DNA from 3 places in the Allobosea sp. GW821-FHT09G06 genome. Region 3 is predicted to be linked to each of the others. Evidence: riboswitches for the same ligand, from Rfam matches in the RefSeq annotation. Region 3 holds a riboswitch; each other region holds the start of a gene.
The links. Region 3 has a riboswitch for cobalamin ahead of metE (5-methyltetrahydropteroyltriglutamate--homocysteine S-methyltransferase). Riboswitches for the same ligand answer to the same signal wherever they lie in the genome.
Positions count from the first base shown of each region.

Region 1 (5,155 bases), on a different contig from region 3:
GGCCTGAGTCTCCCAAGCGGATCGAGACCGCGACACCGAAGATGCGCTGGATCGCCTCGGCCGTCAGGACCTCCTCCGGCGCGCCGGCCGCCTGAAGCCGCCCATCATGCAGCAGCGCGATCTCGTCGCAGAACATGGCGGCGAGGTTGAGATCGTGCAGCGCCATAATGCAGGTGATGCCGAGGCGGCGGACCAGGCTCAGGATCGAGAGCTGATGCTGGATATCGAGATGATTGGTCGGCTCGTCCAGGATCAGCTCGCTCGGCTCCTGCGCGAGCGCGCGGGCGATATGGACGCGCTGGCGCTCTCCGCCTGAGAGCGTATGCCAGAACTGGTCATGGCGCTCGGTGAGCCCGACCCGCGCCAGCGCCTCGTTGACGGCGGCTTCGTCGGCGTCGTTCCAGGAGGCCAACGCGGCACGATGCGGCGTGCGGCCGAGCCGAACGACATCGCAGACGGAGAGCTGGATTTCGGTCGTCGCCTGCTGCTCGACGAAGGCGAGACGGCGGGCGAGCTCGCGGCGCGGCACGGCGGCGATGTCGTTTCCGTCGAGGGTGACGACGCCGCTCGCGACATTGCGTAGGCGGCAGAGCAACCGGAGCAGGCTCGACTTGCCGGAGCCGTTGGGACCGATCAGGCCGAGCACGCGGCCGGGCGCAGCCTCCAGCGTCACGCCGTCGACGATCATCCGGCCGCCGGCACCCCAGCGGACCTCGCGGGTGGCGAGCGTCATGCCGGCCTCCGGGCACGGTAAAGGATGAGCGCGAAGACCGGGGCGCCGAACAGGGCGGTGACCACGCCGATCGGCAGGATCTGCTGCGGGATCAGGATGCGGGAGAGGATGTCGGCGAGGATCATGAAGATCGCGCCGATGACGAGGCAGGCCGGCAGCAGGCGGGCATGGCCGGAGCCGACGAGGAAGCGCGCGGCATGAGGGATGATCAATCCGACGAAGCCGACGGTGCCGACGATCGAGACCATCACCGCCGTCATCACCGCCGTGGTCGCGAAGAGCACGACCTTCACCCGCGTCACCGCGACGCCGAGCGAGGCGGCTGCATCGACGCCGAAGGCGAACGCGTCCAGCACCTTGGCGTGGAGCATGCAGATGCCGAAGCCGATGAAGGCAACCGGCGCCGCCATCCAGAGATCGGGCCAGCGCACGCCGCCGAAATTGCCGAGCAGCCAGAACATCACGCCGCGCGCCTGCTCGGCGCTCGCGAGCGTCGTCACGATCGTCGCGGTGGCCGCATTGAAGAGCTGCGAGGTGGCGACACCGGCGAGGATGACGCGGTCGCTCGCGCCGCCCGCCCCTGCCGCCAGCAAGGCGACGACGACGAGCGCGGCGCAGGAGCCGATGAAGGCGCCGGCCGATACCGAGAGCACCGCGCCGCCGATGCTGATGCCGAGGATCAGTACCGCGACGGCGCCGGTCGAGGCGCCCGCCGAGATGCCGAGGATATAGGGCTCGGCCAAGGGATTGCGCAGCAGCGCCTGCAGGATCGCGCCGGACAGAGCGAGCGCGCCGCCGCAGAGCCCCGCCATCAGCGCGCGGCTCAGGCGATAATCGAAGATGACGCCCTGCTGGATCGCGCTGACCGGGAAGTCGAGATCGAACAGCCCGTTTCCGAGCGCCTTCAGGGCCGTGTCCAGCGGGATGCGCATCTCGCCGATCGTCACCGCCAGCGCGACCGATAAGGTCAGCGCCAGCAGCGAGGCCAGTGCGATGCCGATCCGCGCCGGCCAGTTCGGCCCATGGGCGGCGTGGCTCAACGCGAGAGACCGAAGCCGGCGATTGCCTTGGCGAGGGTCTCGATGCCGTCGACCGTGTCGAGCCCGGCGCGGGTCGCGCCGACATCCAGGATGACGACGCGGTTGTTCCTGACGGCATCGAGCTTGCTGGCGACCGGGTCGGTCTTGAGGAATTCCAGCTTCTTCTCGATATCATCGGCCGGGAAGCGGCGGCGGTCCATCTTCACGGTGACAATCACGGCCGGGTTGGCGGCGGCGATGCTCTCCCAGCCGACCAGCGGCCATTCCTCGTTGGTCGCGATGATGTTGCGGGCACCGAGCTTGGACAGGATATAGGCGGGCACGCCGTTCTTGCCGGCCATGAAGCCGTCGCCCTTGATGTCCTTGCTGGAGAACCAGACGACGACCGGCACGTCCTGCGCCTTGAGCTTGGCGACCTGCTCGACCGCCTTGTCCTCGCGGGCCTTGAGCTCGGCGACGAGCGTCTCGGCCCGGTCGGCGACGTCGAAGACCGCGCCGAATTCGCGGATGTTGCGATAGACCAACTCCATCGTGAACATCTGGGTGCGCACGCCGTCGCCGGCACCGGAATTGTCCTTGCCGACGCAATCGGTCGGCGAGACGTAAGCCGGCACCTTCACCTTGGCGAACTGGTCGCGCTTGCCGACGATGCCGTTGGGCCCGACATGCCATTCGAACATCGCGGTGACGAGATCGGGCTCCTGCGCCAGCACCGCCTCGAAGCTCGGGTCGTTATCGGCGAGGCGCTTCACCTTGGCGTTGACCGCCTCATAGGGCTTGGCCACCGGCGAGAACCAGACCGCGGTGCCGACGACGCGATCGCCGAGGCCGAGCGCATAGAGGATTTCCGTCTGGGTCTGGCCGATCGCGACGACGCGCTTGGGCGCGGCGTTGAAGGTGATCGTCTCGCGGCAATTTTCCAGCGTCAGCGGGTATTTGGTCGGCGCCGCGCTGGCCGCGCCGGCGGCGAGAGCGCCGAACAGCGCGGCGGCCGAGAGGCGAAGCAAGGTATTGAACGGGCGCGCAGCCGGCATCGAGGCCATCCGAAATGTAATAATGTTGCATTTCTGATAGAGTGCGCGGCACGCGGCCGTCAAGCCGCCCCGAGCGGCCTGTGCATTTGTCTTCGTGAACATGGACTTCATCGCTCCCCGAGATGACGGCCGGGGCAGCTTTGGGCATGTGGGACGGGAAGGCGGCACAAGGCCGCCATCGACACACACAGCTCCGGAACACCCCGTCCGAAAGACGTCTTCGACGACCGGGGCAGGTCTCCTGGCTCGCGGGTCGATGCCGCTTCCGCCCGGCCTTCCCGGCGCATCAGGCGCCAGTGGACGATGGACGGAAAGCTCGCCGCTTACAGTTGCGGGGGCAGCCTCGGCTTTTGCGCGTAAGCGCGCAGCACCGAATTCCCTCTTAGCTCCGGAAGCAACCCGGAGAACCTCGATCGGCGCACACCCTATAAGGGCTTGGCGCTGCGTCAAGCGAACAGCTCTTCAGAGGCTGGGCGTGCTGTAGAGCCGCTTGCCGCCTACCGAGATCTCGACCTCCTGCAGATAGCCGCGTAGCGCCGTGGTCGCGACCTTGATGCCGAGGCCGGGCGCGTCGGGCGCCGCGACCTGCCCGTTCGCGTCACGCTCCAGATGATTGGCCGAGATCGCCGTGGCGAGCGGCTTCGGCATCGCCGGGTATTCGCAGATTTCGTGCTCGGCCAAGCCCGCATAGGGCTGGAGCGAGGCCGACAACGCCAGATGCGAGGTGAAGGTGTGGTTGACGAAGGTCACGCCCTTCGCGACCGCATAATCCGCGACCGCCTTGGACGGGCCGATGCCGCCGATGCGGCCACAATCGATCTGGACATAGCCGATGCCGCCATAATCGATGAGCTGCCGGGCCATCGACTCGTTATGGGCGCCCTCCCCGCCGGCCAAACGGACCTTGGGGCTGCGCCTGGCCAGGCTGCCATAGGCTTCGAGCGCGCTGGCGTGGAAGGGCTCCTCGAACCAGAGCACTTTCGCCTTCTCCATCGCAGGCAGACGGGCAGCAGCGCGCTCGACATCCTCGATGAAGATCTGGCCGGTATCGATCAGCAGGATGCCGTCCTGCCCCAAACCCTCGCGAGCGGCGACGAAATGCTCGGCATCGGCCTCGACGCTGCCCCGCCCGATCGGCCCCCAGCCGAACTTGGCGGCGCGGAAGCTGCGGCTGCGGGCATCGCGGGCGCGTTCGAGGGTTTCCTGCGCCGTGTCGCCGAAGAGGACCGAGGCATAGGGCGTCTTGGGATGGCTTTTCGCGTAGCCGAGCAGGCGCCAGACCGGCTCGGACCGCATCTTCCCGAGGATATCCCACAGCGCCATCTCGACGCCCGAGAAGGTATGCGGCGCCTGCAGCAGGTCCATCGAGTTATAGGCGACGGCGGCGGCGATGCGGGCGATGTCCTCCGGGCTTTCCAAGGTCTGGCCAAGCACGGAATCGGCGACCGGCCGGCAGACGCCATGCGACATCGGGCAGATGAAGGCGGCGATGGAGGGCAGCGGCGCCGCCTCGCATTCGCCCCAGCCGACATGGCCGCCAGCCGCGACCCTGACCAGCAGCGCATCCTGGCTGCCATCGGCCTCGTCGGTGACGACGGGCATGGCGAGATAGAAGAAATCGACGGCCTCGATCCTGGGCACGGGTCTTCTCCTCACAGTTCGTAGATCGTGGCGCGGGGCGCGAAGGTGACGCCCTCGTCGAGCGGGTAGATGGGCCGGGCGCAGATGGTGTGGCCGAGGCTTTTCAGGTTGGCGGAGGTCGCGCCGGGCGCATCGATGTTGAAGTTTCGCGCGCACCACTGGTCGAACATATGGAATTCGGTGTGGGGCGACTTCACGACGATCAAGTCGAAATCGGTCGGGCCTATGCCGTTGGCGTAGTACATCGCGCGGTCGAACAGGCTGACCGAGCGGCTCATCACCACGACGGTGACATTGTCCCAGGTCAGAACCGCGGTCGGCCCGGCGCTCAACGGCGCCTTCATCGTCTCCAGCGCCGCTTCGCCGTCCGAGAGCAGCTTGACCTTGGCCTTGACCTGCATCGGCGAGAAGCGGGCGGGATCGATCGAGCCGCCGAGCGTGATCTCGATCGTCGCGCCGATACCGGCCTTGTGCGCGGCTGCGGCGGCCGGCGCGTCGACGATCTGCGCCAGCACGCGCTTGCCGTAGCGCGCCTTGCGCAAGGCAGCGAGGATCAGGTTGCTGTCACCGGAGGCGCCCGACGAGGTCGCGTCGGCAGCGTCCGTGAAAATCACCGGGCCGTCGATGCTGCGGGCCTGGGCGATGGCACGGTCGAGCGGAACGAGCTTGCCCTGCATGCGGAAGCGCAAGGGCCAGAACTCCTCGGC
Region 1 is NZ_JBWKOI010000003.1:41,456-46,610, reverse strand. Features, by position in the region: gene AC07NY_RS16435 (ABC transporter ATP-binding protein) at 1-733, opposite strand, end outside; gene AC07NY_RS16430 (FecCD family ABC transporter permease) at 730-1,773, opposite strand; gene AC07NY_RS16425 (ABC transporter substrate-binding protein) at 1,770-2,807, opposite strand; cobalamin riboswitch at 3,022-3,234, opposite strand; gene AC07NY_RS16420 (mandelate racemase/muconate lactonizing enzyme family protein) at 3,270-4,448, opposite strand; gene AC07NY_RS16415 (M81 family metallopeptidase) at 4,460-5,155, opposite strand, start outside.
Region 1: it holds a riboswitch for cobalamin, as region 3 does, so the genes downstream of both, AC07NY_RS16425 (ABC transporter substrate-binding protein) here and metE (5-methyltetrahydropteroyltriglutamate--homocysteine S-methyltransferase) in region 3, are expected to answer to the same signal.

Region 2 (5,155 bases), on a different contig from region 3:
GTCCATCACCTCCGCGACACTGCGGGCGAGTAGCACCACGACCGGCACGCCGAGCCGCGTCATCGGGTCGATCAGCTGATGCATCGCCTGCCTTGCCGGCGTGACGATCAGCAGGTCCGGGCGTTGCGCGACGATGGCATCGACGGAAAAGCCGAGCCGGCCGCCGACCTGCGGCTTCTGCGTCAGCTCGGGGGGAAAGCGCGTATAGCTCTCGACGCCGAAGATGCGATCGGTGAGGCCCAGCGCCGCCACGAGCTCCGCGTTGGAAGCGAAGATCGGCACGATGCGCTGCGGCGGCTGCGCGATCTCGACCGCCCGGCCGACCGCGTCGGTCAGCCGGAGAGGCTCGGCGACGGCAGGAGCCGCGGCGCCGATGAGGCCCGCGAGGGTGAGGGCGACGCGCCGCACTCAGAACCGCGCCTGCAATCCGGCCTGGAACTCGAGGCCCGGCATGGACGTGCCGTAGCCGCCATTGGCGAAGCGGGAATCGAGCTTGTAGGGCCGCTTGTCGATGCCGATGAAGATCGGGTGCTCGTTCTTGTTGAAGAGGTTGTTGACCAGGGCGAAGAGCTTCACGCCCTTGCTCACCTCCACCTCGCCGCGCAGGTTCCAGACCCAGAACGGGTTCTTGCGGTGGATCCAGTCGCGGTTGGGCTCGGCGAAGGGGATGAGCAGGTTTTCCTCGGTGTTGTACCACATCGGTCCATAGAGCACGCCCGAGACCTGCACCGACCACGGATAGCGCACGCCGCTCTGGCCGAAGCGCGTGCCGATCGCCGCCTGATACTGGTACATGCGCTCCGGCTTGCGGCTGTTGGCCGTCGCCGCCGCGCCCTTGTCCTCCATGTCGAAATTCCAGGAGCCGTTGCCGAACACCGACCAGCGCCAGGCGGTGTTGTCGTATCCGGCCAGCTTGAGGAGGTCGGCATCGAGCTGCAATTCGACGCCGCGCACGACGACGTCTCCGGCATTGTTCGCATAGTCGGAGGTATTGGCGACATTGGTCCGGGCGCGGGTGACGATGCGGTCGGAAATGACGTTCTGGAAGATCGCGAAATCCGCGCGCCAGCCGTCGCCGGCATAGGCTGCGCCGGCCTCGACCTGCTCGCTTGTCTCCGGCTTGAGCGAGGGATTGCCGAAGATGCGCCCGCCGCCGAGCGTGTTGAAATCGGCGGCGAGCTCCGTCGCCGTCGGGGCGCGGAAGCCGGTCGCATAGCCGACGCGGAAGGTCAGCCGGTCGGTCGCCTTGAAGGTCGCGCCGGTGGAATATGTCGTCGCCTGATAGTCGACCTCGCGCGGGCGCTGGCCGGCGAGGTTCGGCGTGTATTCGAAGCTGGTCGTGCCGAAGGTCCGGCGCACGCCGGCGCGCAGGGTGACGCGATCGTCGAAGAGCTTCTGGGAATCCTCGACATAGAGCGCGTTGACCGTCTCGGACTGGTTGTTGTCCTGCGGCGAGACGGGGGTTAGCGGATTGCCGGGAACGCCGATGCGGTCGCGGATCGAGCGCAATGTGCTGCGCTCCCAGTCCCAGCCGGCGAGCAGGTCGTTGCCGGCCCAGAGCGTCATGCTCGGCTGGAAGCGGGTTCCGACGATGTTCAATTCGCGGCGGTTGTAATCGGCTGACGTGCCGGCTGCCGGCAGGCCGGTGCCGCCCCGGATGACCGGCGAAGCCCAGCGGAAATTGTCGACGTCCTGCACGGCATAGCCTTGCAGCATCCAGCGATACTGTCCGCCGGGGAGTTGGCCGCGATAGGTGATGTCGACGGAGTTGTTGTAGCGGTCTTCCTGGCTGACCGTGTTGGCGCCGGAACCACGGAAGCCGACATCGTAGATGCCGTCGGTCCGCAGCGTCGTCTCGATGCGGTGGTCGGGATTAATCTGCAAGCCCAGCGCGCCAGCGATGCCGAGGCGCTTCCAGCCGGTATTGGCCATGGTCGTGCCGCCGCGGCCGGACCGGTAGTCGTCGCGCGTGCCGCCCGAGATCCCGGCGTAATAGTCGATGCTGTCATAGAGACCGCCGGTCTGGGCCTTGCCCTGCAGCAGCCCCCAGGAGCCTCCTGCCCCTTCGATCATCGTGCCCGGAGCGGTGCGGCCGGTCTTGAGGATGATATTGATGACGCCGCCGATATTCTGGCTGCCATAGACGACCGAGGACGGTCCGCGGATGATCTCGATGCGCTCGACATCGGCGGCGGAGAGCTTGGACAGGTTGGCCGTGCCGGCGCGACGGCCGTTCATCAGCACCAGCACCTGGCTGCGGAAATCCTTGCCCTGACCGTCGCTGGCGCCGCCGCGGATGTTGATCGAGGTCTGCCCGGGCGTCCATTGGCTGAAGAAACCGACGGCGTTCTCCGCGAGCAGGTCGGTGATCGATTGCGCGCGGGCCCGCTCGATCTGCGCGGCATCGATGACCTGGACCGTTCCGGGAATGCTGCTGCGCGGCTCGGGGCGGCCCGTCGCCGTGACGACGAGCTCGTCGAGCTTGATTTCGGTCTGGGCGAAGGCGGGCACGGTCCCGATCGCCGTCAGGCAGGTCGCGGCAAGCAGGCAGGCTTTGCGGGAATTCAGGCGGATCATGACAGGTTCCAGACGAGGATGGCCGAGCGGCGATGGCAGGAGAGGCGAAAGCCGCCCGGCACGGGCACGGCCTGCTTGTGGAGATGGTCGAAAAGCTGCGGCCGGCGCGGATCGTTGGGCGACCAGCTCAACCGATCGGCCTGGAAGGCGGCGAAGGCCGGCAGGTCCGGCAGCACCAGTGAGAAGGTCCAGTCGACCGCATCCACGCGATCGGGCAGGTCGTTGCCGAGCTGCGCCAGCACCAGATCGATGCCGGGTGTCTCGTCCTCGCGGTGCCATTCGCGCGGCAGGCAAGCCGAAAGGATCAGCCCCTTGGGTGCCTTCTGTGCGGCGACGATCCAGACGATCTGACGGGTAGCCCACTGCCGGCAGCGTGCCAGGAAGCCGGGGGCATCCGTGAAATAGCCCGGCATGGTGGCGGCCAGGACGGTAGCGGCGGCTTCGCAATCGACCGCAACGTCGTCCCAGCCATGCGGGATGATGACCGGCGGCTGCGGCAGGGCGGCGAGCCGGGCCTGCATCGTCGGAGACGGTTCGATGGCCGTCCAGCGCGCGCCGGGCCGGCGCAGCGCCGCGCCCAGCTGCCCTCCCCCGGCACCGATGTCGATCAGATCGTCGATCCCGGGCGCGAGCTGGCGGATGAGCGGCGCGACACGCGCGACATAATCGGAAGAGTCGATAGCACTGGCGTAAAGCGCAAGCGGATCCAGGGGCGCCGCAGAGGACGCAGGCACAGAAGCGGAGACAGAGTTCATACCTGCCTCTTATCGCAACGTTATAACATTGCAATAACTCATACCTGGCGCAGGCGCTCCGGGCGTAGTCCACGCCCGACCGCTCGCGTGGCCGCCTCTCGACCCCGTCAATTCTATCATGGTCGTCCAGCCCCTCGCTGTCGCGGCCGGGGCAAAGGGAGGAAGCGCGGCAGACCGGCGGCGGGCGCCCGGTGCACTGCGATTCCGCCGGACACCCCGCCCGCGCGACATCATCACTGCGTCGGGGCAGGTCTCCTGGCTTGCGGGTCGTTGCTTTCAGGCTGTCTTCCCGGCGCGGACGCCAGTGACTTCAGGTAGCCGAAAACTCACCGCTCACAGTTGCGGGGGCAGCTCCGGGTTCCGTGCAAGCGCACGTCACCGGATTCCCTCTTAGCTTCGGATCGCTCCGAAGACCTCGACACGGATTAACGTAGATGGCGAGATTGTGGCGTCAAGCTACCGATGGCGCGGCAGGCGCGAAGGCTGTGGACGGCAGCGACGAGGACCATCATCGCACAACGCGCTACCTGAAACCCCTCGTCAGCTTACGTCGTTCGCAGCGAGCACCTTGGGCTCGATCGCGATGATCTCGCAATCCGCCTCGGTGCCATCCTGCCAGGACTGGACGAGGAAACGCGCATCGGAGCCGATGGCCATGATCGGATGATGCCAGAGCCCGCGGCGATAGATCACGCCCTGCGAAGCGGAGAACGAGAAGGCGGCGAGTGTCGAGAGATCGGGCCGGCCATCCGCGCCGTCCCGGGCGACGATGACGATATGGCCGGCGCCATCGAGCGGGACGATCCATTGGATCGAATTCACATGCCGCTCCAGCATGGCGATCGCGAGGCCCCGCTGCTGCTGCTTGGCCGAGAAGATCGACGTCACAAGTCTGGTGCCGGCCCGGACCTCGGCAGCCGGATGAGCATGGATATCGTGCCGGCGCGCGGTGCCGTTATTCGCGGTGCGGCCACTTTCCCCGGCTTCCACGATCTAGCCGAAAGGCTCGAAAGCGGCCTGCGTGACCGGCTGGATGCGAAGCGGGGTAAGGGGCTGAAGCTCGGTCCTGCCGTCATCCTGCATGTTGCGTTCTTTCTTCTCGCTTATCGCGCCAGCGCTGCGGCGAAGACCGACGCGATCGCGTCCAGCCTGCGCGCGTAATCCGCGGCACTGGGTGGCGTGCCGAGCTTCGCTCCCGCGGCGGCAAAGAGCAGGCTGGCGGTCCAGTCGTCGGCGCTGGCCGGCAGGCGCGATAGATTGATCTCGCCGCCTTGCTCGGCCTGCATCAGCAACGCGCGGGCAAAGGTCGAGAAGATCCGCTCGAAGGCCTGCAATTCACGCGTCGCGATCGTGTTCATCACGGCCTTCAGTTCGACGAGATGCTCGCCGGTGCCGAAGCTGGCATAGGCCAGCCCGTGATGCGCCTGAAGCAGCGCCGCGAGCCGCTCCGGAAACGGCCCCTGCCTTGCCACGACCTCACGGCAACGTGCTTCGACCCGTCGCCCGAGCAGGTCCAGCATGGCCCGGAAGACATCGTCCTTGCCCTTGAAGTGCAGGTAGAGCGTCGCCTTGGCGAGCCCCGCCTCCTTGGCGATGTCGTCCATCGAGCTGCGCTTGTAGCCGTAGCGGGCGAACAGACGCAGCGCCGCATCGGCGATCTGGTCGGTGCGGGCATTGGCATCCTCCGCAGGGAGAACGTTGGAACCTTCGTTTCCGTCCGGCATTGCAGCTTCTGCAGTCTTGACAAAATCCAAACTGCGCGCGACCATCCTAACTAGACTCAAAACGTCTAATTAGTCCAGTCGCGCGACCCAGGGCTACGG
Region 2 is NZ_JBWKOI010000001.1:391,242-396,396, reverse strand. Features, by position in the region: gene AC07NY_RS01880 (ABC transporter substrate-binding protein) at 1-408, opposite strand, end outside; gene AC07NY_RS01875 (TonB-dependent receptor) at 409-2,577, opposite strand; gene AC07NY_RS01870 (hypothetical protein) at 2,574-3,332, opposite strand; cobalamin riboswitch at 3,561-3,765, opposite strand; gene AC07NY_RS01865 (ureidoglycolate lyase) at 3,873-4,265, opposite strand; gene AC07NY_RS01860 (hypothetical protein) at 4,155-4,493, shown strand; gene AC07NY_RS01855 (TetR/AcrR family transcriptional regulator) at 4,436-5,056, opposite strand.
Region 2: it holds a riboswitch for cobalamin, as region 3 does, so the genes downstream of both, AC07NY_RS01870 (hypothetical protein) here and metE (5-methyltetrahydropteroyltriglutamate--homocysteine S-methyltransferase) in region 3, are expected to answer to the same signal.

Region 3 (5,155 bases):
CGATGGCCGTGTCGTTGGCGACCTTCAGGAAGGGCACCACGCCCTGGCTCTCGCCATTCGTTCCCTTGATATGCGCGCCGAGACCGCGCACCGGCGTCCAGTCATTGCCGAGGCCGCCCGAGTACTTGGCGAGCAGCGCGTTGTCCTTCACCGCCTTGAAGATGCCGTCGAGATCGTCGGCGACCGTGGTCAGGAAGCAGGACGAGAGCTGCGGGCGCAGCGTGCCGGAGTTGAACAGGGTCGGGGTCGAGGCCATGAAGTCGAAGGAGGAGAGCAGGTCGTAGAACGCGATCGCCCTGCCCTCGCGGTCGATCTCGCGGATGGCGAGGCCCATGGCGACGCGCATGAAGAAGGCCTGCGGCAGCTCGAAGCGGTTGCCCCGGACATGCAGGAAATAGCGGTCGTAAAGCGTCTGGAAGCCGAGATAGTCGAACTGGAGATCGCGCTCGGGCTTCAGCGCCGCCGCGATGCGGGCAATGTCGAAGCGGCCTAGCTCGGTGTCGATCAATTCATTCTCGATGCCGGTCTTGAGATAGGCGGTGAAGTAGTCGCCGTAGCCGGCGGCCATCTCTTCCTGCGTCGCCTGTTCGGCATGGCCATGGACGAAGCTCAGCGCCTCGCGCCGCAGCTTGTCGAGCAGGAGGCGGGCCGAGACCTTGGCGTAGTTCGGCTCGCTCTCGATCAGCGTCCGCGCAGCGAGGATCGGCGCCAGTGCCAATTCGTCGAGCGAAATGCCGTCATAGAGGTTGCGGCGGGTCTCCATCAGGATCGGCTCGGCCGCGACGCCGTCGAGCCCGGCACAAGCCTCGCGCACGACCTTGTCGAGGCGGGCGGCGTCGAGCGGAACGAGCGTGCCGTCAGTGAGCTTCATCTGCAGCGACGGCGCGGCTGCGGCCGGCGCGGACCCGGCCTGCGCCCTGGCCCGCTCCTGCGCCCGTTCGGCGCGATAGAGGACATAGGCACGGGCGACCTTGTGATGCTCGCCGCGCATCAGCGCGAGCTCGACCTGATCCTGCACGTCCTCGATATGGAAGGTGCGGCCGGTCGCGGCGCGGCGAGACAGGCCGGAGACGACCTGTTCGGTCAGGTCGGCGACGACATCATGGATGCGGCGGGACGCGGCGGCGCTCGCGCCCTCGACCGCCAGGAAAGCCTTGGTCAGGGCGACCGCGATCTTTGAGGGGTCGAAGGGCGTCACCGCGCCGTTGCGGCGGATGAGCTGGTAGCCGGGCTCCGCCGCTGCGGCGCGCGGCGATGCAGCAGGTTCGGCACCCAGCGGGGCCAGTGAAGGCCGTTCGGCTTCAAGAGAAAGAGACATCGGCATCAACCCCAAGATGTTGGGGGCAAAGGCCGAGCGGTCGCGTCGAGAAGGCGCGCGACGATACGATGCCGCGACCTGCCAAGCGCACCACCGGGACACCCCGCCCGAGGACGTAAACAAAGGTCGCGGCAGGTCTCCTGGCTCGCGGGTCACCGCTCTCGTCCGTCTTCCCAAGGCCTTGCAGCCTCAGTGACAACGCTGGACTAAGAACTTACCGCTGACAGTTGCGGGGGCAGCGCCGGTCTCTCACCGGCTTCCCTCTTAGCTCTCGATCTTGCGATTCGAGAGACCATCGACAACTACATCTAGCGTTACTCTCCGCTCCGATGTCAATCGGTCGTATGCTCTTCCTCAACCGCATGTGGAAAGCGAGGACATCTCGGCGGCAACGCCCGAGCGCATGCCCGACATGAAGACATAAATATGTCTTTATATCTCTTGTTGACGACCCGCGAATGGCGGCCCATGATGCGGCGTCGAGGTTCTTCGGTGCGGCTTGCCGTATCGGAGCTAAGAGGGAAGCCGGTGAGAGACCGGCGCTGCCCCCGCAACTGTCAGCGGCGAGCTTTCTGCCCACCCATGTCACTGAGGCCGCGAGGCCTTGGGAAGACGGGCAAGAGCGACGACCCGCGAGCCAGGAGACCTGCCCCGACAACATGAACGTCCTCGGGCGGGGTGTCCCGGTGGTGCGCTTGGCGGCCCCGCCCGGATTCTTGCGTCCGGACGGTCCTCGTCCCGCGTCCGCTTTGGCCTTTGCCCCCAACTAGTCGGGGTTAAGCCTATGTCTCAATCAGTACCTGTCGCTGCACTCGGCACGCCGCGCATCGGTCCGCGCCGCGAACTCAAGACCGCGCTCGAAAGCTTCTGGGCCGGAAAATCCGACGAAAGATCGCTCGTCGAGGCCGCTGCGGGCCTGCGCGCGGCCAATTGGGCGCGCCAGAAGGCGCAAGGGATCAGCGTGATCCCGTCGAACGACTTCTCCTTCTACGACCAGGTGCTCGACACCAGCGTCATGGTCGGTGCGATCCCGGACATCTATGGCTGGAAGGGTGGGCCGGTGCCGCTTGGCACCTATTTCGCCATGGCTCGCGGCTCGCAGGGCGAAGCCGAGCCGCATACGTCCTGCGGCCATGCCCATCACAACCACGATCATGCCCATGGCGTCCCGGCGCAGGAAATGACCAAGTGGTTCGACACCAACTACCACTACATGGTGCCGGAGTTCGCACCGGGGCAGAGCTTCGAGCTCGCCTCGCTGAAGCCGGTGGAGGAGTATCGCGAGGCAAAGGCGCTCGGCTACGAGACGCGTCCTGTCCTGCTCGGCCCGGTGACGTTCCTGAAGCTCGGCAAGTCCAAGGACACGTCCTTCGATCCGCTGTCGCTGCTGGGCGAATTGCTGCCGGTCTATGTCGATGTGCTGCGCCGTCTCTCGGCGAATGGCGCGGAATGGGTGCAGATCGACGAGCCCTGCCTCGTGCTCGATCTCGATGAGGCCGCCCGCACCGCGCTGCATCGGACCTATGCGACGATCGCGCACGCCCTGCCGCAGCTCAAGGTGATGCTCACCACCTATTTCGGAGCACTGGGCGACAATCTCGACACGGCGGTATCCCTGCCGGTCGCAGGCCTGCATCTCGATCTCGTCCGCGCGCCCGAGCAGCTCGATGCGGTTCTGGCTAAAGCGCCGCAAGGCCTGGTGCTCTCGCTCGGCGTGGTCGACGGCCGCAACATCTGGAAGACCGATCTGGAGGCGGTCCTCGCAAAGATCGAGCCGGTCGCGGCCAGGCGCGGCACCGACCATGTCCAGGTCGCACCGTCCTGCTCCATGCTGCACTGCCCGATCGATCTGGAACTCGAAACCAGTCTCGATCCGGAGGTGAAGAACTGGCTTGCCTTCGCCGTACAGAAGATGGGCGAACTCTCCACGCTCGGCCGCTCGCTTGGCGGCGGGCGCGGCACCGTCAAGGACAGGCTGGCCGCCTCGACCACGGCAGCGGCCGCACGCAGGGCCTCGCCGAAGGTCAACGACAAGGCCGTCGCAGCGCGCATGGCTGCGGTCACGGAGGCCTTCGCTCGCCGCAAGAGCGGTTTCGCGGACCGCGCCAAGCTCCAGCGCGCCCGCTTCAACCTGCCCGCCTTCCCGACAACCACGATCGGTTCCTTCCCGCAGACGCCGGAGGTCCGCAAGGCCCGCGCCGCCCATGACAAGGGTCAGCTCGGCCATGCCGAATACGAGCAGTTCCTGCGCGAGGAGACCGCTCGCGCCGTGCGCTGGCAGGAGGAGATCGGCCTCGACGTGCTCGTCCATGGCGAGTTCGAGCGCAACGACATGGTGCAGTATTTCGGCGAGCAGCTCGCCGGCTTCGCCTTCACGCGCGGCGGCTGGGTGCAGAGCTACGGCTCGCGCTGCGTGCGTCCGCCGATCCTGTTCGGCGACGTTTCGCGGCCGAAGCCGATGACGGTCGAGTGGTGGCGCTATGCCCAGTCGCTGACGCAGCGGCCGATGAAGGCGATGCTGACCGGCCCGGTCACGATCCTGAACTGGTCCTTCGTGCGCGACGACCTGCCGCGCAGCGAGGCGTCGAAGCAGATCGCGCTGGCGATCCGCGACGAGGTGCTCGACCTGGAGAAGGCCGGTGCGGCGATGATCCAGATCGACGAGGCGGCGTTGCGCGAGGGTCTGCCACTCCGCAAGAGCGACTGGAAGCACTACCTCGGCTGGGCGGTGGAGAGCTTCCGCATCTGCGCGTCGGGCGTCGCCGACGAAACGCAGGTCCATACCCATATGTGCTACTCGGAGTTCAACCAGATCATCGACGCCATCGCGGCGATGGATGCCGACGTGATCTCGATCGAGACCTCGCGCTCGAAGATGGAGCTGCTCGACGCCTTCGTCGGCTACAAGTACCCGAACGAGATCGGCCCGGGCGTCTACGACATCCACTCGCCGCGCGTGCCGGATGTCGCCGAGATGACCGAACTCCTGAAGCTCGCACGCCAGCGGCTGAAGGACGACCAGCTCTGGATCAATCCGGATTGCGGCCTGAAGACCCGGAAGTGGGAGGAGGTCCGCCCCGCACTCGTCAACATGGTCGAGGCGGCACGGGAAATCCGCGCGGCCGCGCACTGACGAATGAAGCACAGCAGGCGCGACGGTGACGCCGCGCCTGCGATCCAAACCCGGCGACCATGTCAGGCCTTCGCGTGAATGGCCTTCCAGATCGCCAATGGCGTCGCCGGCATGTCGATATGGCGCACGCCATGGGGCGAGAGGGCATCGACGATCGCGTTCATGACCGAGGGCAGCGAGCCGGCGCAGCCAGCTTCGCCGCAGCCCTTGGCGCCGACCGGGTTGGTGCGAGTCGGCACGCCTTCGCTGATGAAGGTGAAGAAGGGCACATCCGCGGCACGCGGCATCGCATAGTCCATATAGGAGCCGGTCAGGAGCTGGCCGTTCTCGTCATAGGAGGTCATCTCGCAGAGCGCCTGGCCGATGCCTTGCACGACGCCGCCATGGAGCTGCCCCTCGACGATCATCGGGTTCACCAGCACCCCGAAATCATTGACCATGACATAGCTCGCGATCTCGACATGGCCGGTATCGGGATCGATCTCGACCTCGGCGATGTGGCAGCCATTGGGATAGGCTGAAGGAGCGGCCTTGAAGACGTGATCGACATCGAGCGTCCGCGGCAGGTCATCCGGCAGCGACGCACCCGCCTGCAGCTTGCGGGCGAGTTCCATGATGCCGATCGAGCGGTCGGTTCCGGCGATAGCGAAGCGTCCGTCGGTGAACTCGATATCGGCGGCGGCGGCCTCGAGGAAATGGGCGCT
Region 3 is NZ_JBWKOI010000002.1:408,458-413,612, reverse strand. Features, by position in the region: gene AC07NY_RS12060 (ribonucleoside-diphosphate reductase subunit alpha) at 1-1,318, opposite strand, end outside; cobalamin riboswitch at 1,432-1,631, opposite strand; cobalamin riboswitch at 1,784-1,986, shown strand; gene metE (5-methyltetrahydropteroyltriglutamate--homocysteine S-methyltransferase) at 2,103-4,451, shown strand; gene AC07NY_RS12050 (xanthine dehydrogenase family protein molybdopterin-binding subunit) at 4,514-5,155, opposite strand, start outside.